Regions from separate parts of the Paraburkholderia sp. RL17-373-BIF-A genome, predicted to be linked through region 2. Evidence: predicted binding sites of a transcription regulator. Region 2 holds the regulator's gene; the other holds the start of a gene.
What was found. Region 2 encodes LexA, which represses DNA repair genes until DNA is damaged. Its sites were predicted from a motif close to ACTGTATNNNNATACAGT; they were not measured.
Positions count from the first base shown of each region.

Region 1: a site for LexA is predicted at 5,269-5,286, ahead of recA (recombinase RecA). Genes of this name have one in related genera too.

Region 1 is NZ_JARESO010000023.1:65,636-77,101, reverse strand. Features, by position in the region: gene P0D80_RS26520 (MarR family winged helix-turn-helix transcriptional regulator) at 1-250, shown strand, start outside; gene P0D80_RS26515 (hypothetical protein) at 314-664, opposite strand; tRNA gene P0D80_RS26510 (tRNA-Met) at 759-835, opposite strand; gene P0D80_RS26505 (MFS transporter) at 925-2,583, opposite strand; gene P0D80_RS26500 (sensor histidine kinase) at 2,801-4,348, opposite strand; gene P0D80_RS26495 (response regulator) at 4,358-5,134, opposite strand; gene recA (recombinase RecA) at 5,380-6,456, shown strand; gene recX (recombination regulator RecX) at 6,464-7,171, shown strand; gene P0D80_RS26480 (DUF2889 domain-containing protein) at 7,320-8,060, shown strand; gene sucC (ADP-forming succinate--CoA ligase subunit beta) at 8,057-9,226, shown strand; gene sucD (succinate--CoA ligase subunit alpha) at 9,353-10,234, shown strand; gene P0D80_RS26465 (TerC family protein) at 10,380-11,084, shown strand; gene P0D80_RS26460 (pilin) at 11,229-11,466, shown strand, end outside.
Region 2 is NZ_JARESO010000025.1:93,381-104,846, reverse strand. Features, by position in the region: gene P0D80_RS27940 (M20 family metallopeptidase) at 1-232, opposite strand, end outside; gene P0D80_RS27935 (LysR family transcriptional regulator) at 460-1,422, shown strand; gene P0D80_RS27930 (hypothetical protein) at 1,765-2,187, shown strand; gene P0D80_RS27925 (ABC transporter permease) at 2,273-3,100, opposite strand; gene nodI (nodulation factor ABC transporter ATP-binding protein NodI) at 3,195-4,109, opposite strand; gene P0D80_RS27915 (universal stress protein) at 4,397-4,861, shown strand; gene P0D80_RS27910 (DUF2939 domain-containing protein) at 4,911-5,579, opposite strand; gene P0D80_RS27905 (hypothetical protein) at 5,687-6,031, opposite strand; gene lexA (transcriptional repressor LexA) at 6,104-6,754, opposite strand; gene P0D80_RS27895 (sulfate ABC transporter substrate-binding protein) at 7,068-8,108, shown strand; gene cysT (sulfate ABC transporter permease subunit CysT) at 8,247-9,149, shown strand; gene cysW (sulfate ABC transporter permease subunit CysW) at 9,146-10,186, shown strand; gene P0D80_RS27880 (sulfate/molybdate ABC transporter ATP-binding protein) at 10,186-11,244, shown strand; gene P0D80_RS27875 (CysB family HTH-type transcriptional regulator) at 11,328-11,466, shown strand, end outside.

The sequences.
Region 1 (11,466 bases), on a different contig from region 2:
TTCGGCGGGCCGTCTGCTCGACCGGATGGAAGAGGGCGGCTGGATAGAGCGGACTGCCAATCCGCAGGACCGCCGCGAGCGCCAGGTGCACATGACGCCGAAGGCCGAGCGCACGCTCGGCAAGGCGCGCAAAGTCGGCGACGAAGTCGCGCTCGAAGCGCTGAACGGCTTCACCGAAGAGGAAGCGAAGCAGTTGATCGCGTTGTTGCAACGCGTACGGGGCAATCTGAGCCGGCTGGTGGATCGGTGATAGCCGGCGCGCGATTGGGTTAAGTGGGGCGTTGACGGCGCGCTTCCGCACGCCGCGTGGCGACTACTTCGACTCGGGCGTCCCCGACGCTCCCGACGGCGGCACCAACTCGAAACATGCAGGCGGCGCGACAGATGTTCTCGTTTTCGCGTCGGGCTGCTGCGGGTCGATACATTTGAAGGCGCTCTGATCGCGCTGGACGAAAATCGTGTCGGCCGGGCCCGCGCTGCCATGGGCGCTATTCACGACGGCGACGATTTTGTAGCCGTCCTGCAAGAGCGTGGACAGCGTGGTCGCGCTCGCGCGCCACTGGCTGTCGGGCGGTGTCTGAGCCTGAGCGGCGAGTGCGGCGGTGCCGCTGAGAAACGCGATGGAAGCGGTGGCCACGGCAAGCGTGGCGGTGCGGAACGTCATCAAGAAACCTCCTTGAAGTTGCTGTAGTTGCAGTTCGGAAAGCCAAAACAAAAAAGCCGCTGAACCTTGCGGATCAGCGGCTTTTTCTTGCAACTGGTGGCGAATCAGGGACTCGAACCCCGGACCTGCGGATTATGATTCCGTCGCTCTAACCAACTGAGCTAATTCGCCGAAAGAAGCGAGATTATGCGGATGGCGCCGGAGGCTGTCAACCCCCGGCGTACAACTTTTTCAAGAAGCTGTTCCGGTCATCAGACGTTTCAGTCCTTCGCGTAGATGTCCGAGTCTTTGGTTTCCCGGACGAACAGCATGCCGATCACGAAGGTAATGAGCGCGATCACGATCGGATACCACAGTCCCGAAAAGATATTGCCCTTCGCCGCCACGATCGCGAAGGCGGTGGCCGGCAGGAACCCGCCGAACCAGCCATTGCCGATGTGATACGGCAGCGACATCGAGGTGTAGCGGATGCGCGTCGGGAACATCTCCACCAGCATCGCCGCGATCGGTCCGTAGACCATCGTCACGTAGATCATCATGATCGTCAGGATCACCACGGTCATTGGCCAGTTGATCTGCGAGGGATCGGCCTTCGGCGAATAGCCCGCGGTCTTCAGCGTCGTCGCGAGGGTCTTGTCGAACGCTTTGCCTTGATCCTTGGCGTCGGCGGCCTTGCCGTCATACGTGTTGATCACCGTATCGCCGACCTTGATCTCCGCCAGCGTGCCCGCCGGCGCGGCGACGTTCTCGTAGTTCAAGCCGGCCTTCGAGAGCGCGCTCTTGGCGATGTCGCAGGAACTCGTGAACTTCGAGGTGCCGACCGGGTTGAACTGGAACGAGCACTCGTCCGGGTTCGCGATCACGACGATCGGTGCCTTCGCGGTCGCGGTTTCCAGCGCCGGGTTGGTGTAGTGCGCCAGCGCCTTGAACAGCGGGAAGTACGTGCACGCGGCGATCAGCAGGCCGGCCATGATGATCGGCTTGCGGCCGATACGATCCGACAGCGAGCCGAAGAACAGGAAGAACGGCGTGCCGATCAGGAGCGCGATCGCGATCATGATATTGGCGCTGCTGCCGTCCACCTTCAGCGTCTGCGTCAGGAAGAACAGCGTGTAGAACTGGCCCGTGTACCAGACCACGGCCTGGCCGGCGGTGAGGCCGATCAGCGCGAGAATCACGATCTTCAGGTTCTTCCACTGGCCGAAGGCTTCGGTCAGCGGCGCCTTGGAGGTCTTGCCTTCGGCCTTGATGCGCTCGAACACCGGCGATTCATGCAGTTGCAGACGAATCCACACCGACACGCCCAGCAGGATGATCGAGGCGATGAACGGAATGCGCCAGCCCCAGGCGCCGAACGCGTCTTCACCCATTGCCGTACGCACGCCGAGAATCACCAGCAGCGACAGGAACAGGCCGAGCGTGGCGGTTGTCTGGATCCAGGCCGTGTAGAAGCCGCGGCGTCCCGGCGGCGCATGTTCGGCCACGTAGGTGGCGGCGCCGCCGTACTCGCCGCCGAGCGCGAGGCCTTGCAGCATGCGCATCGCGATGAAGATCACCGGCGAAGCAAAGCCGATCGCCGCGTAGCCCGGCAGAAAACCGACGAGGAACGTCGACAGGCCCATGATCACGATCGTCACGAGGAACGTGTACTTGCGCCCGACCATATCGCCGAGGCGCCCGAACACGATCGCGCCGAACGGCCGGACCGCGAAGCCGGCCGCGAAGCTGAGCAGCGTGAAGATGAACGCGGCAGTCGGATTGACGCCGGAGAAGAAGCTCTTACTGATGAAGGCCGCCAGCGAGCCGGCCAGATAGAAGTCGTACCACTCGAAAACCGTACCCAGCGACGATGCGAAGATCACCCGCTTCTCTTCGCGCGTCATCGGCACGTGCGAGATTTGCCCGCCAACGGTAGCCATATGTCGTCTCCAATATTGATATGCACGCGGTTCGCCGGTAACGGCGTTCCCGTGGAACCGATTATTGGAGTGGAAACTTACGGCGTACTGACGTGGCGGGGTGAAATTGCAGCCTGGCGTGTGTTGCAGGTTTTTGGCCAACACGCGGCGATCTGGCCTCAAGACCGGCTAATTTGCTCTCAAGTAATCTCAATATCGAGATGGCAGATTTGCGCGTTCAAGTCACGTTAGGGTAAGTCCCGGCCCGTTCGTGCACGTGCAAGCTTACGCGTACGAGCGTGCCGGCAAGCCGCGGCGAGGTTTGGTAGACGTTGTCGTCGATCGTCAGCTCGCCGCCGTGCATGGTCGCGATCTCGCGGACGATCGCGAGTCCGAGGCCGCTGCCGTCGCCTTCACGGCCGAGAATCCGGTAGAAGCGCTCAATCACCCGCGAACGCTCGGCGACCGGAATGCCGAGGCCGGTATCCTCGACTTCCAGATACACGAGCCGCGCCGGCGCGTCATGCCTGACCCTGACGGTGATGCGCCCGCCCGGCGGCGTATAGCGGATGGCGTTGTCGATCAGATTCGACAGCATTTCGCGCAACATGACCGGATTGCCGTCCACTTCGACGGGCTCCTCGGGCGCTTCGTAGCCCAGATCCATCTGCTTGGCGAGCGCGGCCTGAACCCAATCGCGCACGGCGTGGCGCGCGACTTCGGTCACCTCGACCGGCGTGAAAATCTGCCCCGACATGCGATTCTCAGCGCGCGCCAGCGCCAGCAGTTGCGTGACGAGCCGCGCGGCCTGCTCCGAGCTGGTGGCGATCTGCTCCAGCGAGCGATGCACTTCCGCGGAGGCGTCCTGGCGCAGCGCCAGTTCGGCCTGGGTGCGCAGGCCGGCCAGCGGCGTTTTCATCTGATGCGCGGCATCGGCGATAAAACGCTTTTGCAGCTCCATGTTCTGTTCGAGGCGCGTCAGCAGATCGTTGAACGAGGTGACGAGCGGCTCGATTTCCGGCGGCGCGCGGCGTGCCTCGAGCGGCGACAGGTCGTCCGGGCGGCGCGCGCGGATATGCGCCTGCAGCGCGTGCAGTGGCGCGAGGCCGCGCGAGAGCCCGAACCACACCAGCAGGATCGCGAGCGGCAGGATCACGAACTGCGGCAGGATCACGCCTTTGATGATGTCGTTGGCGAGCTGGCTGCGCTTGTCGAGCGTTTCGGCGACCTGCACCAGCACAGGCTGCGCGCCGGGCGTCTGCGGAAACTCGACGGTCGTATAGGCGACGCGGATATCGTTGCCGCGCAGCACGTCGTCACGAAATTCGACGAGCCCCGGCTGCGGCCGGTCTTCCTCATGCGGCAGCGGCATGTCGCGCTCGCCGCCCACCAGTTCGCCGCGCGTGCCGAGCACCTGATAGAACACGCTGTCCACATTGTCCGCGCGCAGAAAGTCGCGCGTGGAGTCGGGCAGCGTCAGTTCCGCCACGCCATTGACCGGATGAATCTGGCGCGCGAGCACGTACGCGTCGGTTTCCAGCGCGCGGTCGAACGGGCCGTTTGCAATCGACTTGGCGACCAGATACGTGACAGCGAGGCTCATCGGCCAAAGCAGCAGCAGCGGCGCCAGCATCCAGTCGAGGATCTCGCCGAATAGCGAGCGCGGGCGCGCCTCGGCGGCAGCTTCGGTTTCGTCGGGCGGGGCGAACGGATTGGCGTAGCGCTCGTCGCGCGCCTCGTCGAGGTCCGCCGCGTGCGCCGTAGCGCGGTCTGCGCGCGCGGACATGGGCGTCCTCTATTTGTAGTGATGGCTCGCCGGCATCGCGCCGGACGGCGGCGAGGAGGGCGGCTCGGGCTCGGCGGGCGGGGGCGTCGTCATGGCGTTCGCGCTCGTGCTCGCCGGCGACGCCGCTTTCTCGAGGCAGTAGCCAAGACCGCGCACGGTGATGATGCGCACGCCGCTCGGTTCGATTTTCTTGCGCAGGCGGTGCACGTAGACCTCGATTGCGTTGTTGCTGACTTCTTCACCCCATTCGCACAGGTGGTCGACGAGTTGTTCCTTGGAGACAAGGCGGCCGATCCGTTGCAGCAGCACTTCGAGCAAACCCAGTTCGCGCGCCGACAGATCGATCACCTGCTCGTTGACATAGGCGATCCGGCCGACCTGGTCGAACGACAGCGAACCATGCCGTACGACCGTCGGGCCGCCGCCCGCGCCGCGCCGCGTCAGGGCGCGCACGCGTGCTTCGAGTTCGTTCAGCGCGAAGGGCTTGGCCATGTAATCGTCGGCGCCGAGATCGAGACCCTTGACACGTTCGTCGACGCTGTCCGCGGCGGTCAGGATCAGCACCGGCAGGTTGGAATTGCGCGCGCGCAGGCGGCGCAGCACCTCGAGGCCGGACATGCGCGGCAGGCCCAGATCGAGAATCAGCAGGTCGAAAGTTTGCATCGACAGCGCGGTGTCGGCCTCGACGCCGGTCTTCACGTGATCGACGGCATAGGCCGATTGGCGGAGTGATCGAACCAGACCGTCCGCGAGTATGCTGTCGTCTTCGGCAATCAGAATTCGCATGGTGCGCAAGCCTGGCCTTGCCGGCACCGCGGGGTGTCCCCCGGCGCACAGCGGTCTCCGAAAATTATTGTGGGTAGTTGGGCAGCGCGACAGTAAAAATGCGCGTTCGCATGAGAATCGTGCTTGCCAAAACTACTGTTTTTTTATACAGTGTCTGGGTTTCGTGTGCTGTCCTTCACGAGTAGGTTGAAACTCGGGGCTGCACATCCGCCTCAGACGCCGTTCATCATAGCAAAGGACGATTCATGGAAGAAAGCAAGAAAGGCTCGGCTGGACTGACTGCTGAAAAGAGCAAGGCACTCGCTGCCGCCCTCGCGCAGATCGAAAAGCAGTTCGGCAAAGGGTCGGTCATGCGGCTCGGCGCAGGTGAGGCGGTCGAAGATATCCAGGTGGTCTCAACCGGATCGCTCGGCCTCGACATCGCGTTGGGCGTCGGCGGTTTGCCGCGTGGCCGGGTGGTCGAAATTTATGGCCCGGAGTCGTCCGGTAAAACCACGCTGACGTTGCAGGTCGTCGCCGAAATGCAGAAGCTCGGTGGCACGGCGGCGTTTATCGACGCGGAACACGCGCTGGACATCCAGTACGCGGGCAAGCTCGGCGTGAACGTGAACGACCTGCTGGTTTCGCAGCCGGACACCGGCGAACAGGCGCTCGAAATCGCCGACGCGCTGGTGCGTTCGGGCTCGATCGACATGATCGTGATCGACTCGGTCGCGGCACTCGTGCCGAAGGCTGAAATCGAAGGCGAAATGGGCGACTCGCTGCCGGGTCTGCAAGCGCGTCTCATGTCGCAGGCGCTGCGCAAGCTCACTGGCACGATCAAGCGCACGAACTGCCTCGTGATCTTCATCAACCAGATCCGTATGAAGATCGGCGTGATGTTCGGCAACCCGGAAACCACCACGGGCGGTAACGCGCTGAAGTTCTACGCGTCGGTGCGTCTGGACATTCGCCGTATCGGTTCGATCAAGAAGAACGACGAAGTGATCGGTAACGAAACGCGCGTGAAGGTGGTGAAGAACAAGGTTGCTCCGCCATTCCGCGAAGCGATTTTCGACATCCTGTACGGCGAAGGTATTTCGCGTCAGGGCGAAGTCATTGACCTGGGCGTGCAGGCCAAGATCGTCGACAAGGCCGGCGCATGGTACAGCTACAGCGGCGAACGTATCGGTCAGGGCAAGGACAACGCGCGTGAATTCCTGCGCGAAAATCCGGATATCGCTCGCGAGATCGAAAACCGTATCCGTGAATCGCTGGGCGTGAATGCCATGGCTGAAGCCGTGACCGGCGCAGGCGCTGAAGTCGCGGACGAAGAAGAGTAACCATCACGTGATACGCAAGGGCCGGCCGTTGTCCGATTCCGGACACCACGCGGACGGCCCGCGTGATGAAGACGACGAGTCGTTCGATCCATTCGAATCGTTCGACGCACATGACCGCGCTGCGGGCCGCAATCCGCAGCGCGCGCAGTTTGAATCCTCCCCGCCCGTAGGCTCGGATCCCTCCGAAACCACCTACACTCGCTCGCGTCGCGTCCCAGGCGAAGCGAAACCCGGGCAAGACGAAGCCAAAAAATCCCAACGTCCGGCACGGTCGCTAAAAGGCCGCGCGCTCGGCTATCTGTCCCGCCGTGAATACAGCCGCACCGAACTGGCGCGCAAGCTGAAGCCGTTCGTCGAGGAAACCGACTCGCTCGACACCTTGCTCGACGCACTCGAAGCCGAAAACTGGCTGTCCGATTCGCGTTTCGCCGAAAGTCTGATTCATCGGCGCTCGTCGCGATTGGGCGCGAGCCGGATCGTCGGCGAATTGAAGCAGCATTCGGTCGACCAGACGCTCGTCGAAGAAGCCAGCGCGCAATTGCGCGAAACGGAACTGGCTCGTGCGCTCGCCGTCTGGCAAAAGAAATTCGGCCGGCTTCCCGAAACGCCCGCCGAACGGGCGAAGCAGACGCGCTTTCTGGCCTCGCGCGGATTTTCGGGGGCCACGATCGGCAAAATCCTTAAGGGAATCGACGAAGACTGGGCCGGCGAGTAAGCGCGGCGGCTTTATTGGCGCGCAAGCCCTTTAAGACAGCGACTTCCGCGCTCAGCCGCCTGCGGCGCGGCCGTGCGCAATCGGACCTGTCCCAAATACCCAGTATGCTAAAATTCGTGGGTTTTCCAATCCGGCCTTTCCTTCCCGCATGCCGCTCTCCCCGCCAGTGTCCCGTCAGTTGCGCCATCGTCGCGCAATCAGAGCGGAAGCCTATGAGCGAGCCGATGGCCTGTGGGATGTGGAAGCGTGCTTGACCGACGAAAAACCGCGCGATGTGGTGCTTGCGTCGGGCGTCCGGCCCAATGGTCAGCCGATCCATGAACTCTGGCTTCGCATCACCATCGATCGCAAGCTCAATGTCGTCGACGCCGAGGCGTCGTCCGACTGGGTGCCCTATCCTGGTTTGTGCCAAGTCAGCAATCCCGCCTACCGTGCCCTCATCGGGCTCAATCTCCGCCAAAACTTCCGTCGCGAGTCTGCCCGTTTGCTGGGCGGCACGGCGGGTTGCACGCATCTCACCGAGCTGTGCGCGATCCTGCCGACCGCCGCGATTCAGGCATTCGCCGGCGAAGTGTGGAACACCGGTGACGGCGCGTCGGGCGCGAACGCAGGTCCAGGAGACGGATCGTCTAACAGCACAGGTGAGCATTCCAACGATAAACCGCCATTCCAGCTGGGACGCTGCCACGCGCTGCGTTTCGACGGCGAGGCGGTGCAGCAGTTTTATCCGCGCTGGTATGGCCGCGCTCCGTATACAGCGGATCGCGCGGCATCGTCAGGCGACGGGGCAGTCCGCCAGACAGGCGAGGGCGGCAACGCGTCCGGCATGAACGACGGCAGCGGAAACGAAGTTCAATCCAACTCTCAGACTGAAGGGAATCACGCATGAAGATTCACGAGTACCAGGGTAAGGAAATCCTGCGGAAATTCGGCGTCGCGGTACCGCGCGGCAAGCCGGTCTTCTCGGTGGATGATGCGGTCAAGGCCGCGGAAGAGCTCGGCGGCCCGGTATGGGTCGTGAAGGCTCAGATCCACGCGGGTGGCCGTGGCAAGGGCGGCGGCGTGAAGGTTGCCAAGTCGCTGGAACAGGTTCGTGAGTACTCGAACCAGATCCTCGGCATGCAGCTCGTCACGCACCAGACCGGCCCGGAAGGCCAGAAGGTGAATCGTCTGCTGATCGAAGAAGGCGCTGACATCAAGAAGGAACTGTATGTCGGCCTCGTGATCGATCGCGTGTCGCAGAAGATCGTCGTGATGGCATCGAGCGAAGGCGGCATGGACGTCGAAGAAGTCGCGGAAAAGACGCCCGAGCTGATCCACAAGGTTGCAGTCGACCCGTCGACCGGCCTGAAGGACGCCGAAGCTGACGACCTCGCGAAGAAAATCGGCGTGCCCGACGCATCGATCCCGCAAGCGCGCGCGATCCTGCAAGGCCTGTACAAGGCATTCTGGGAAACCGACGCATCGCTGGCCGAAATCAACCCGCTGATCCTGACCGGCGACGGCAAGGTCATCGCACTCGACGCCAAGTTCAACTTCGATTCGAACGCACTGTTCCGTCACCCGGAAATCGTCGCGTATCGCGATCTGGACGAAGAAGATCCGGCTGAAGTCGAAGCCTCGAAGTTCGACCTTGCGTACATCTCGCTCGACGGCAACATCGGCTGCCTCGTGAACGGCGCTGGCCTCGCAATGGCAACGATGGACACCATCAAGCTGTTCGGCGGCGAACCGGCGAACTTCCTGGACGTGGGCGGTGGCGCCACGACCGAGAAGGTCACGGAAGCGTTCAAGATCATGCTGAAGAACCCGAACTTGACCGCGATTCTGGTCAACATTTTCGGTGGCATCATGCGCTGCGACGTGATCGCGGAAGGCGTGATCGCGGCGTCGAAGGCCGTCTCGCTGAAGGTGCCGCTCGTGGTCCGCATGAAGGGCACGAACGAAGACCTCGGCAAGAAGATGCTCGCTGAATCCGGCCTGCCGATCATCGCGGCGGACAGCATGGAAGAAGCGGCTCAGAAGGTCGTCGCGGCTGCTTCGGGCAAGGCGTAAGCCGAGTCCGCGGGGCTTTTGCCAGAATTAACCAGGATTACGAATGGCGGCGCGTGAGCGACGCGGGCGGAGAACATCCCGCCGCGCGGCGCAACAGCGCGACGCCAAACGAACAGAGGTCAATACATGTCGATTCTGATTAACAAAGACACCAAGGTCATCACGCAGGGCATCACCGGCAAGACCGGTCAGTTCCACACGCGTGCTTGCCGTGAATATGCAAACGGCCGTGAAGCGTACGTTGCAGGCGTGAATCCGAAGCGGGCCGGCGAAGATTTCGAAGGCATTCCCATCTACGCTAGCGTCGCAGAAGCCAAGGCTGAAACGGGCGCGACCGTGTCGGTGATTTACGTTCCGCCGGCAGGCGCTGCTGCTGCGATCTGGGAAGCGGTCGAAGCCGATCTGGACCTGGCGATCTGTATCACGGAAGGCATTCCTGTCCGTGACATGATCGAGCTCAAGGCTCGTATGCGTGCCGAAAACCGCAAGACGCTGCTGCTCGGACCGAACTGCCCGGGCACGATCACGCCGGACGAACTGAAGATCGGCATCATGCCGGGTCACATCCACCGCAAGGGCCGCATCGGCGTCGTGTCGCGTTCGGGCACGCTGACGTACGAAGCAGTCGGCCAATTGACGGCGATCGGCCTCGGCCAGTCGTCGGCAGTCGGTATCGGCGGCGACCCGATCAACGGTCTGAAGCACATTGACGTGATGAAGATGTTCAACGACGATCCGGAAACGGACGCCGTCATCATGATCGGCGAGATCGGTGGTCCGGACGAAGCGAACGCTGCTGAGTGGATCAAGGGCAACATGAAGAAGCCGGTGGTCGGCTTCATCGCTGGCGTCACGGCGCCTCCGGGCAAGCGCATGGGCCACGCCGGCGCGCTGATCTCGGGCGGCGCTGACACCGCTGAAGCGAAGCTGGAAATCATGGACGCTTGCGGCATCAAGGTCACGAAGAACCCGTCGGAAATGGCGCGTCTTCTGAAGGCAATGCTGTAAATCGAAATTCGCGCGCTGTCACGGCGCGTTTTTTGATACGCTTACGAAGCCCTTTCGTGAGCGTGCGGTTCTAAAAGCGGGGGAGTGTAGACTCCTCCGCTTTTTTTATTGGCCGCGCGTCGGATTTCTTCTTATTCTTTCAATCATGCTCGAGTTCTTCGCCACGCTCCATTGGGGCGCCGTCATTCAGATTATTGTCATCGACATTCTGCTGGGTGGCGACAATGCCGTCGTGATCGCGCTGGCCTGCCGCAATTTGCCGCCGTCCCAACGCACGAAGGGCGTGCTGTGGGGGACGGTGGGCGCCATCGTGCTGCGCGTGGCGTTGATTGCGTTCGCGGTCGCGCTGCTCGATGTGCCGTTGCTGAAATTCGCAGGCGGCCTGCTGCTGCTGTGGATCGGCGTGCGTCTGATGGCGCCGGCGCACGACCCGCATGAGAACATCAAGCCGGCCGACAAGCTGATGTCGGCGATCAAGACCATCATCGTCGCGGACGCGGTGATGAGCCTCGACAACGTGATCGCGATCGCGGGCGCGGCTGAGGCCGCCGATCCCGAGCACCGTCTCGCGCTGGTGATTTTCGGCCTCTTGGTGAGCATTCCGCTGATCGTGTGGGGCAGCCAGTTGGTTCTCAAGTTGCTCGACCGCTTTCCGATCGTCATTACGCTCGGCGCCGCGCTGCTGGGCTGGATCGCAGGCGGCCTGATCATCAACGACCCGGCCGGCGACCGTTGGCCGATCCTCGATTCGGCGTGGGCCGAATACGGCATGAGCATCGCGGGCGCGTTGTTCGTGGTGGTACTCGGTTACCTGCTCAAGCGCCGCAACGCCCATCGCGCGGCGGCTTGAGACAGGAGCCGCCGCCGGCTTGAATCGAACCGCGCTGCAGCGTTAGCCGTTCGGCTGACTGTCTGACGCGAACGCCGCTGGCTACGATTGAAACGCCTGTTCCCGATCCGTGGGGCAGGCGTTTTTCGTTTCAGGAGCCTGCCGATGATCGTCACTTTGCCTTATTCCCCTTACTCCCAATCCTCACTGTCCACGCGCTCAAGAGTGTGCCGAGCGGGCTGGTCCGCGCGGTTCGCGCGCGCCTGCCGACGCCTTGGCTTCGGTTTCACGCTGATTGAACTGATGATCGTGCTGGCGATCGTCGGCGTGATCGCCGCGTATGCGATTCCCGCGTATCAGGACTATCTGGCTCGCAGCCGCGTCGGCGAAGGGCTGTCGCTGG
Region 2 (11,466 bases):
TCGCGATCAGGAAGGGCCCGAAGCCATCCACCGGATTCGTGACGATGCGCGTGCGGAAACCGAGGGCCGCCGCTTCGGGCGTGATCTCGTCGGTCAGATACGACAGCAGTGTGGCGGCGCGATCGTCCTCCTGACTTTCGGTGCGAAAACCGACGCGACGGTTGAGGGTCTCGAGAAAGGCGCCGGATTCGAAATGCTGGGTGGCGTGCTCGATGGCCTGTGTGCGGCTCATGGGTGTCTCCAATGCGGGCGGAATGTGGGGGCGGGCGGCGCGTGGTCTTGTCTGATTTCGATTGGACGTGGCCTGCAGCTTCGAACCGATTCTAGAAGGCCGTTTTTTTTGTCACAATGATCGTCTTTCGAAGCTTGCGTTGCCGAAAAGGCAAAGCTCGCTGCATTGAGTTGAAGCGCTCGCGGACATTGGCTCGGCGGCGCATACCGTTGAACGAGGCACAAGGCATGGCACTTTCGCTGCATGGCATCGCGCTGCGCTATTTCGTCGAGGTCGCTCGCACCGGCTCGCTCAGCGACGCGTCCGCGCGCTTGCATGTCGCTGTCTCCGCGATCAGCCGGCAAGTGGCGCGGCTCGAAAGCGACCTCGGCGTCGCGCTGTTCGAGCGGCGTCCGCGCGGCATGGCGCTCTCGGAAGCCGGCGAGCGCCTGCTCGCCTACGCGCAGCGCAGCCTGCTCGAAGCCGAGCATGTGATGAAGGAGATCGGCGGCCTTGAGACCTTGCATGGCAGCATGATCAAGGTGGCGAGTTCCGAAGGCTTCGCCGCGGACTTCCTGCCCACCGCGATGGCAAGCTTCCGGGTTCAGTATCCGGGCATCGACTTCACGCTCTCGGTCATGTCGCCGGGCGAGGCGACCCGTCAGGTGCGCGACGGCGACGCCGACCTCGCGTTGACCTTTAGCCTCGCGCCGGAGAAGGGCGTCAAGGTCGAGCACACGGAACGCGCACCGGTGCTGGCGCTGCTGCGCGCCGATCATCCCTTGGCCGCGCGCGCGAAGGTGTCGCTCGCCGACTTGCAGCGCTATCCGCTCGTGCTGCCTGAACCCGGCACGACGATTCGTCAGTTGATCGACATTACCTGTGCGCTCGAAGGCGTCCTGCTCGAGCCCGAACTCACCTGCAACAACAGCGGCGCCATGTACCGCTACGCGCAGAAGTCCGGCGCGATCATGTTCACGGGTCTGCTGTCCGTGCGCGATCGTTATGCCGGCGATGGCTTCGTCGTGATGCCGATGACGCATCCGCAGATGCGCCAGCGCAGCATTCAGGTGCAGACCATGGCGGGGCGTGAACTGCCGCAGTCGGTGAGGGCGTTCCGGGATCATCTGATCGCGGAAATCGCGGGCGCGAAGCCAGCCGATGCGGCTTCCTCGAAGGCCACGCGAAAGCGCAGCAGGAGCACGCGCTGACGGCTCCAGGGTTTGGAGAATCCACGTGGCATCAACGCGGCGAAACAGGGTTTGCGAGCGCCCGCGCACCACGAAGCAGGCTGGCCGCATGCGTGCGATAGCGATCCATTCGCTACTAAATGAAAGGCAAATGTCCCAGCCGGAACGCGAATCACGACCTAAACTGTGGTGGACGGGGCGGGTTGAAGACGCGGGATGCGCGGCTGGCAATGCTGCAGTGCACGCACCGAAGGAAGTCACCTTGGGGACACCGGTGGTAGGATTCAGCCCGAAAAATGGACAGCGGCGCGCGCTCGGATTCGCGTGCCATCCACAACAGAGCGATAGGACTCAGGACATCGAATGGCGCAACAAAAAACAAACCCAAAACTTGAGCAGGCGCTGACGCGCGGGGATCTCGCAATCCGTCAGGCGAATTCGGCGCGGGCCACGGCGTTGCTGCGCGCGTTGGGCAAGATGATCGTGGACGCGTCGGCGACGATCGGCGTGGAAGCCTTCACACTGATTCCCGACGGCGACAAGATCTACGATCCGGCCGATGGGCTGTGGCCGCAGGAACTGCAGATCTCGCTCGACGGTCCCGTCGAAGAAGCCGATCCGGACGAAGTGCGTACGGTCCGTCTGATCGCCGACGATCCGGGCACGGTGTTCCGGGTCGAGTGGCAGCGCGCCGACGGCAAGATCGGGCGTCAGGACGGCGGCCCATTCGCCACGGTGGCGTTTATTTCCGACGTGGACATTCCGTGGACGGACGACGAGGACTAAGCAAGCCGGTTCGCGACAGGCGGTGATACCGGGTTGATTGCGGGTATCGGCGCCTGTGGTGCGTGGTTGTCGAAAGCCGGAAAACCTACTTCATCATCCGGCGCCGAAACAGAATCGCCGACACGATAAACCCGCCCACCGCATACGCGGCCAGCACGGCCACATGCCACAGCGCATTGTCGACGGGCCGGCCCAGCATGGCCGGCCGCATCAAGTCGACGGCATGCGCCAACGGCAACAGCTGGGTGGCGCCTCGCGCCACTGCGGGCAGTTGCGACACGGGAAAGAACACGCCGGATAACAACAGCATCGGCGTCAACACCAGCGTCTGGTAAAACATGAAGAAGTCGTACGAAGGCGCAAGCGCCGTCACGACCATCGCGACGCTCGCAAACGCGAGCCCGGTCAGCACAATGACCGGCAACGCCAGCAGCATCGACGGAAAATTCGCGTAGCCCAATGCGCCGGCCACCAGCATGATCGCCGCGCCCGAGAGCGCCGCCTTGCTGGCTGCCCAGATCACCTCGCCGAGCACGATGTCGCCGAGTGTCAGCGGCGTATGCATGATCGCTTCCCAGGTGCGCTGCACGTGCATGCGCGAGAAGCCCGAATACATCGACTCGAAACTCGCCGACATCATCACGCTCGAGGCCACCGTGCCCGCCGCAAGAAACGCGATATACGACACGCCGTCGACATGCCCCACCATCAGCCCCAGCCCGAAGCCGAGGCCGAACAGATAGATCATCGGATCGGCCAGGTTGCCGAACATCGAGGCGATCGCGAGCTTCTTCCACACCAGATAGTTGCGGCGCCACACGGCGATCCAGTTGCTTGCGTTCGCGGGAAAGGCGGCGAAGGCTTCCTGTTTCGACGGCGTATCGCCCGGGGTTTCGTAAGTGCGTGCGTCCATTGCGTGTCTCGTGCGGTGTTCCTCTACGGAACTTCCTTTTGGGGTGTCTTTGTATCTGTAGCGCGTTGCGTGCGAGTCCGGTCTCGATGCGCCTCTAATCCTGCATCTCGCGACCGGTGAGCCGCAGGAACACATCCTCCAGATTCGCCGGTCGATGCAGATAGCGCAGATCCGCGCGCTGCTTGAGCCGCGCATGCACCGGCTGCGCGTCGTTGACATAGCAGAACAGCGTCTCGCCGCTGATCTCGGTGCGCTCGACGAGCGGCGCCAGTTCATCGCGCAACGCCACCGGATCGGGCCCGAAGATCTCGATCACATCGCAACCGATCTCGGATGCGATCAACGCGCTCGGCGCGCCTTCCGCGATCTTGCGCCCTTCCTCGATCACGCACAGCCGGTGGCAGAGCCGTTCGGCTTCTTCCATGAAGTGCGTGGTCAGCAGAATGGTCTTGCCGCGCGCGAGCAAGGAGCGCAGCCGCTCCCAGATCAGATGCCGCGCCTGAGGATCGAGGCCGGTGGTCGGCTCGTCCATGATCAGCACATCGGGATCGTTGACGAGCGCGCGCGCCAACGTGAGGCGCCGCTTCATGCCGCCTGACAATTCGCTCACGCGCGCGTCCGCCTTGCTCTCGAGCCGCGCGAATTCGAGCAGCGACGGCACCATCGCACGGCATTGCGCGGCGCTCAGACCGAAGTAGCGGCCGAACACCAGCAGGTTCTCGCGCACCGTGAAGTCAGGATCGAGATTGTCGAACTGCGGCACCACGCCGACGCGCGCCCGCGCCACGCGCGCGCGGCCGGGGATCGGCTCGCCGCACAGACGGATCCTGCCCGCATCCGGCGCCGCGATACCGAGCAGCATGCGCAACGTGGTGGTTTTGCCCGCGCCGTTTGGGCCGAGCAGGCCGAAGCATTCGCCGGCGTTGACATGAAACGACAGTCCATCGACGACCGTTTTTTCGCCGTAGCTTTTTTTGACCTGATGAAATTCGATGGCGGCTTCGGGCATGGATCGAACGAGTCTCCGGAAAAGACGTGAATGACGCGAATGGCCGGGGGAGGCCGCCTATTCTAGGGCATCGGCGGGACGCTGTTGGTTCGCCCCCGACAGTCCGAAGCGGGTTTCTTGCACTGCGGCATCGGCGCGCGGAGGACCCGCGGGCGGCTCGCGCACCTGTTTAGGGCGTCGTTAAGGGGCAGTTAGCGCACAGTTAGCGTTTTCCATCCCTTGCAACCTGAATTGCGGCGCACCATGATTAATTCAGATCGCGCGTCCCGCGCGAAGGGAGAAAAATCATGGCGAGCTACCAGAAAATCCTGCTGTGCTACGACGGCTCGCGTGAAGGCCGCAAAGCACTACGTTGCGGCGCCGACCTGGCGTTGGATCTGAAAGCGGAAACGCACTTGTTGTCGGTCGTCGACATGCGTTCGAGCATTGCGCAAAGCGCGGGCCTGTTGACCGACGTGGCCTGTGGCAGTTTTGAAAAGACCGCGCGCGACATCCTGCAGGAAGGCGTGGACTGGCTCACGGAGCGAGGCGTGAGCGCCCAGGGGCATTTCGCGTTCGGCCATCCGATCGACGAGATTGCCAACCTCGCCAATGAATTGCATGTCGACCTGGTCGTGGTCGGCCACCGCTGCCGCACGGGCTTGTCGCGATGGTGGATGGGCGCGGGCAATACGCCGCTGCTCGACCGTGTCTCGTGCAGCATTCTGGTGGCGTGTTCTTCAGCGCAGGAGCAGCAGCAAGCGGCGGCTTGAGGCGGGCTAGTCACGCGACCGGCCGCCTCGGCCTGACGGCATCAGGTGATCACTCGTTCAGGTTGACCGCGGCCAGCTTCCACGTGAATACGCCCTCGCGCTGGAAGATCGCCGAGTAACGCGCGTCGCCGGCGCCATGCTGGTACGTGACGACGAACTCGTTGAGGCCGCGATAGCCCGCCGTGGTTTGCGGCGGTTGCGGTGGCGCGGAGTTGACATTGGCCGCGTTGCCGTTTGCGGGAGCTGCAGGCGCAGGTGCGGTCGCAGCGGCGTCCGGCGGATTATTTGCGGCCGGGGGCGCGGGCGGTCGCTCGCCCGGATCGCCGCGCGGCGGCATGCCGTTCAGCAAGGCCGCCACGCCGTCCGGTGTGGCATACGCATCCACGAGCGGACCGATCAACGCAACGCCGATCATCGCGCCAATGGCGGCCAATGGATTGCCGTTGCTGTGCGCGCCAAGCCGCCGTGTCAGCAAGCCGGCGACTTGCTCCTTCAGGCTCTCACGCAACGCGGGGAAGTCGACATACTGATTGACGGTTTGCGCGTCGCGCGCATCGGCCGCGCGTTTGAGATTGTTCAGCGCGATGTACGGTGTCGCGTAAGCAAACCCCAGCGCGGCGATCACCACGATCACGATCAGCGTGACTATCAGCGGCCGGGTGGCGCCGCCATGCATGCCGCGCTTGCTGCCGCGTTTGGTACGTTTTGAAACTGCCATCGAGTGGGACTCTCCATCAGGTGTGATCTAACGTGGACCGCAGCCACGCGAAAACGATCCCACGCAATACATCTCTCGCTGTCCCGTTCAAGACCCTTCAAGACCCCTCAAGACTCGAACACCGCCCCATGCACGTTGGCTTCATCGGCGATGCAGCGGTCGATCATGCGGCAAACCGCGTCCATCGTGCCGACCATGATCAGACGCGACGGCCCGTGATAAACCCGCACCGGTGCGCGACGCGCCGGTTCGGCCGTATTCAAGCCCGAATTCAACGACACGCGGGCAAATGCCGGCATCGACGACGGCAGGCTCGGCGCGGCCTCCGGCGAGTCGAACAGCGACGGCGTGCCGAGCGTGGCCGCCTCGATCAATGAGCAGGGCACCAGCTTGCGAAGATGGCGCAGACGACCGAACTGGCGAAAGGGCAGCAGGCGGGCAAGACGTTCCATGAGACTCTCCAGGCGATGCAACGTTGATGCGGCGTTGGCGCGGCTTCTTATTTTGTCGAACGGGCGAGAGGGTTAAAACTCGCCGGGGCGGATCAGCCCCACGGCGATACCCTCCAGCGCGAACTCCGCACTGCCGGTTTCAACGAAGATGTTTTCGTAATCGGGGTTCTCGGCGATCAGCTCGAGCCCGTTCGGCCGGCGCTTCAGGCGCTTGACCGTGACGTCGTCACCAAGCCGGGCAATGATGATCTGGCCGTCTTTGGCTTCGCTGCGCTTTTGCACCGCGAGCAGGTCGCCGTCGAAGATGCCCGCGTCGCGCATGGACAGCCCGCGCACCTTCAGCAGGTAGTCGGGCTTGCTCGAGAACAGCGCCGGGTCGCACGCGTAGTGCTGCGAGATATGTTCCTGCGCGAGGATCGGGCTGCCTGCGGCAACCCGCCCGATGAGCGGCAGCGACAGTTGCATGATGCTGGCGTGCGGCAGCGTGAACTGATGCGGCGAGTCTTCCGGGCCGGCCAGCAGGCGAATGCCGCGCGATGCGCCGGCCGCGAGTTCGATCACGCCCTTGCGAGCCAGCGCGCGCAGATGTTCTTCTGCCGAGTTGGCCGAGCTGAAACCCAGCTCGGCGGCGATCTCCGCGCGGGTGGGCGGAAAGCCGGTGCGTTCGATAGCCCTGCGGATCAGATCGAAAACCTGCTGCTGTCGTGCGGTGAGTTTGGTCATGGCGCCACTGTATGTATGAACAGGTGACTGTATTTTTATACAGTATTCGGCGCAATTCAAGCTTTACTTTAAGTTCGGGGTGAAGGGTGTCGTTCCAGCGCCGTCAAGCGACGCTCAAACACCCGTTTTCCTGCCGCAACGCCTTATCCAGCTGTCATTACCACTTTTGCGTATTAAAGAATGAAGAAACATTATTTTTAATGATGAAAGCCCTTCGATAGACTGGCCTCCAGTTGGCGCTCATGTGCACGTGACCGCGACGTAAAAAGACACCACACGCTGTTTCAGCGGACACAACGCGGAGAAAGTTGACATGGATCACCAAGGTACGGGGCTGGCAGGCAGGACGAAAAAACTGATCGCGGCACTCGCATTGGGCGCGGCGGGCGCGCTCGGCGTGATGGCGCAGGCGCACGCCGCCGACACGACGCTGCTGAACGTGTCCTACGACCCGACGCGCGAGCTGTATCAGGACGTCAACCAGGCGTTCGGCAAGGAATGGAAGGCGAAGACGGGCGAGACGATCACCTTCAAGCAGTCGCACGGCGGCTCGGGCGCCCAGGCGCGCTCGGTGCTCGACGGCCTGCAGGCCGACGTGGTGACGCTGGCGCTTGCATACGATATCGACGCACTGGCCGGCAAGGGTTTGCTGGACAAGGGCTGGCAGAAGCGCTTGCCGGATAACGCGTCGCCGTACACGTCGACGATCGTGTTTCTGGTGCGCAAGGGCAACCCGAAGCACATCAAGGATTGGGACGATCTGACCAAGCCGGGCGTGTCGATCGTCACGCCGAATCCGAAGACCTCGGGCGGCGCGCGCTGGAACTACCTCGCGGCCTGGGCGTATGCCGAGCATCAACCGGGCGGCAATGATCAGAAGGCCAAGGAGTTCGTCGGCAAGCTCTATAAGAACGCCGGCGTGCTGGATTCGGGCGCGCGTGGCGCGACCACCAGCTTCGTGCAACGCGGTATCGGCGACGTGCTGATCGCGTGGGAAAACGAAGCATTCCTGTCGCTGAAGGAATTTGGTCCGGAGAAGTTCGAGATCGTGGTGCCGTCGGTCAGCATTCTGGCGGAGCCGCCGGTCGCCGTGGTGGACAAGGTCGTCGACAAGCACGGCACGCGCAAGGTCGCCGAAGCGTATCTGAACTTCCTGTATAGCGAGCAAGGGCAGGAGATCGCGGCGAAGAACTTCTACCGTCCGCGTTCGAACAAGGTGCCGGCTGAGCTGACCGCCAAGTTTCCGAAGCTGAAGCTGTACACGGTGGACGATTCGTTCGGCGGCTGGGCCAACGCGCAGAAGACGCACTTTGCCGATGGCGGCGTGTTCGATTCGATCTATCAACCGCAATAACACTGCCGATGCCGGAACCGGCATAGGCAACGAAGCGGCGCGGCAACGCGTCACTCCCAAGCGCGCCCATGGGCGCGCTTTTGGCCGCCAGGGCCCGGCGGCCGGCAACACGAGCATCAACCTGAACGAGTAACGAGCATGACGACGTTGACCTTCCGAAAACCGAGCGCGTTGCCCGGTTTTGGCCTGACACTCGGCATCACGGTGGCTTATCTGAGCCTCGTGGTGCTGATTCCGCTTGCGGCGACCTTTCTCAAGACCGCGACGCTCGACTGGAGCCAGTTCGTGCGCGCGGTGAGTTCGCCGCGCGTGCTCGCGTCGTATCGGCTCACCTTCTTTTCCGCGCTCGGCGGCGCGCTGATCAACGCGGTGTTCGGTTTTCTGGTGGCGTGGGTGCTGGTGCGCTACACGTTCCCGTTCAAACGTATCGTCGACGCCGTGGTCGATCTGCCGTTCGCGCTGCCCACCTCGGTCGCCGGCATTTCGCTCGCGGCCGTGTACGCGGGCAACGGCTGGATCGGGCAGTTCCTCGAACCGCTCGGCCTGAAGATCGCTTTTACGCCCGCGGGCGTGCTGGTCGCGCTGACGTTCATCGGCTTGCCGTTTGTCGTGCGCACGGTGCAGCCGGTGCTCGAAGAGTTCGAGCGTGAACAGGAAGAAGCGGCGGCGTGCCTCGGCGCCTCGCGCTGGCTGACGTTTCGCCGCGTGGTGTTGCCGGCGGTGTTTCCTGCCTTGTTGACGGGCTTCGCGTTGGCATTCGCCCGTGCGCTCGGCGAGTACGGTTCGGTGATTTTCATCGCCGGCAATGTGCCGATGAAGTCGGAAATCACGTCGCTGCTCATCATCACCAAGTTGGAGCAATACGATTATGCGGGCGCGACGGCGCTGGCGGTGGTGATGCTGGTCGTGTCGTTCCTGATGCTGCTCTTCATCAACACTTTGCAGTGGTATTTGCAGCGCCGCACGAGTCGCGGCGGTGCAGGCCCGGCGCCTGCTGCTGCGAGTGTCGCGGCGATCGGTGTCGGCGGAGGTGCGCAATGAGCCGCCGCGCCGTGAACGAAGTAAATGGCGTGAACAACGCTGTAGCCGTGGCACCGCGCGCGCCGCTGAACGTCGCGCGCCGGCCCGATCCGGTCACCGAGCCGCCCGTTGTGCGCTGGATTCTGACCGGCGTCGCGCTGCTGTTTCTCGCGCTGTTTCTGGTGGTGCCGCTCGTCGCCGTGTTCTATCAGGCGTTGAACAAGGGGCTCGGTTTCTATCTGGAATCGCTCGCCGATCCGGACGCGCTCTCGGCGATCAAGCTCACCGTGATCACCGCCGCGATCGCGGTGCCGCTGAACCTCGTGTTCGGCCTCGCGGCTTCATGGTGTATCGCCAAGTTCGAGTTCCGCGGCAAGGCGCTGCTGACCACGCTGATCGATCTGCCGTTCTCGGTGTCGCCGGTGATCTCGGGCTTGATCTATGTCTTGATGTTCGGCGCGCAGGGCTGGTTCGGCCCGTGGCTGCAGGACCACAACATCCAGATCATTTTCGCGGTGCCGGGCATCGTGATGGCGACGATCTTCGTCACGTTCCCGTTCGTCGCGCGTGAACTGATTCCGCTGATGCAGGCACAAGGCAACGACGAAGAAGAAGCCGCGCACGTGCTCGGCGCGTCGGGCTGGCAGATCTTCCGCCGCGTCACGCTGCCCAACGTCAAATGGGGCCTGCTGTACGGCGTGATTCTGTGCAACGCGCGGGCGATGGGCGAGTTCGGCGCGGTGTCGGTGGTGTCGGGCCATATTCGCGGCCAGACCGACACGATGCCGCTGCACGTCGAAATCCTCTACAACGAATACAACTTCTCGGCGGCGTTTGCCGTGGCGTCGGTGCTGGCTCTGCTCGCACTCGTGACGCTCGGCCTGAAGCTGCTCGCCGAGCGCCATATGTCGGCGGAACTGTCGGCCGCGCGCGATGTGCCCGCGTACGCCGGGCCCGTCACGCCGCCGGCCAATGCCACACACGCAACACACGCAACACGCGCAACGCAAACAACGCATGCATCGCAGCAACACCCGCTCAAGCAAGGAGAGCTGTAATGGGTATCACCGTTCGTAACCTGCAGAAGCGCTTCGGCGATTTCGTCGCGCTCGATAACGTCTCGCTCGACTTTCCGCCGGGTGAACTGGTTGCGCTGCTCGGGCCGTCGGGTTGTGGCAAGACGACCTTGCTGCGCGTGATCGCGGGACTCGAATACGCCGATGGCGGCCAGGTCGTGCTGCAAGGCCAGGACGTGGCGACGGTCGGCGCACGCGAGCGGGAAGTGGGCTTCGTGTTCCAGCATTACGCGCTGTTCCGTCATATGACGGTGTTCGAGAACGTGGCGTTCGGCTTGCGCGTCAAGCCGCGCAAGGAGCGTCCCTCGGAAGCGGTGATTCGCGAGAAGGTGCATGAACTGCTCAAGCTCGTGCAACTCGACTGGCTCGCGCAACGCTATCCGTCGGAATTGTCGGGTGGCCAGCGGCAACGTATCGCGCTCGCGCGCGCGTTGGCGGTCGAGCCGAAAGTGCTGCTGCTCGATGAACCGTTCGGCGCGCTCGATGCGAAAGTGCGCAAGGAACTGCGCAGCTGGTTGCGGCGCCTGCACGACGATCTGCACATCTCGACGATCTTCGTTACGCACGATCAGGAAGAAGCGCTCGAAGTAGCCGATCGTATCGTCGTGCTCAATCGCGGGCACGTGGAGCAGGTGGGCAGTCCGCAGGACGTGTACGACCATCCGCAAACCTCGTTCGTCTATGAGTTTCTCGGCGCGGCCAACCGTTTGCACGGCAACGTCGACGCGAGCGGTTTCGTGGTTGACGGCGCGGCGCTGCCGGTCTCGATCAAGGCCGATTTCAGCGGCCCCGCGTTCGCCTACGTGCGTCCGCACGATCTGCAGTTGTATCCGCAGGCGTCCGGCCATCGCGAAGGCATCGTCGTCGACGTGCGGCGCGTGGTGACGCTGGGCGGCTCGGTGCGGGTCGAACTCGCGGGCCGCGAGGGCAATCTGCTCGAAGCCGAACTCGATCGCGAAGCGTGGCGCGATCTGCAACTCTCCATCGGCGACGGCGTGACCGCGGTGCCGCGCGCCTTGCGTGTTTTCCCGGCGCAATGAGCGTGCTCAGGCGCGCAGCAACACGACTCGGTGTTTCGATCAAACTCAAATAACTCAACTCTGGCTGAACCGGAGACATCAAGATGAATTTTCAGCAATTGCGCTTTGTGCGCGAAGCCGTGCGTCAGAACATGAATCTGACCGAGGTGGCGAACGTGCTGTACACGTCGCAGTCGGGCGTATCGAAACAGATCAAGGATCTCGAGGACGAACTCGGCGTCG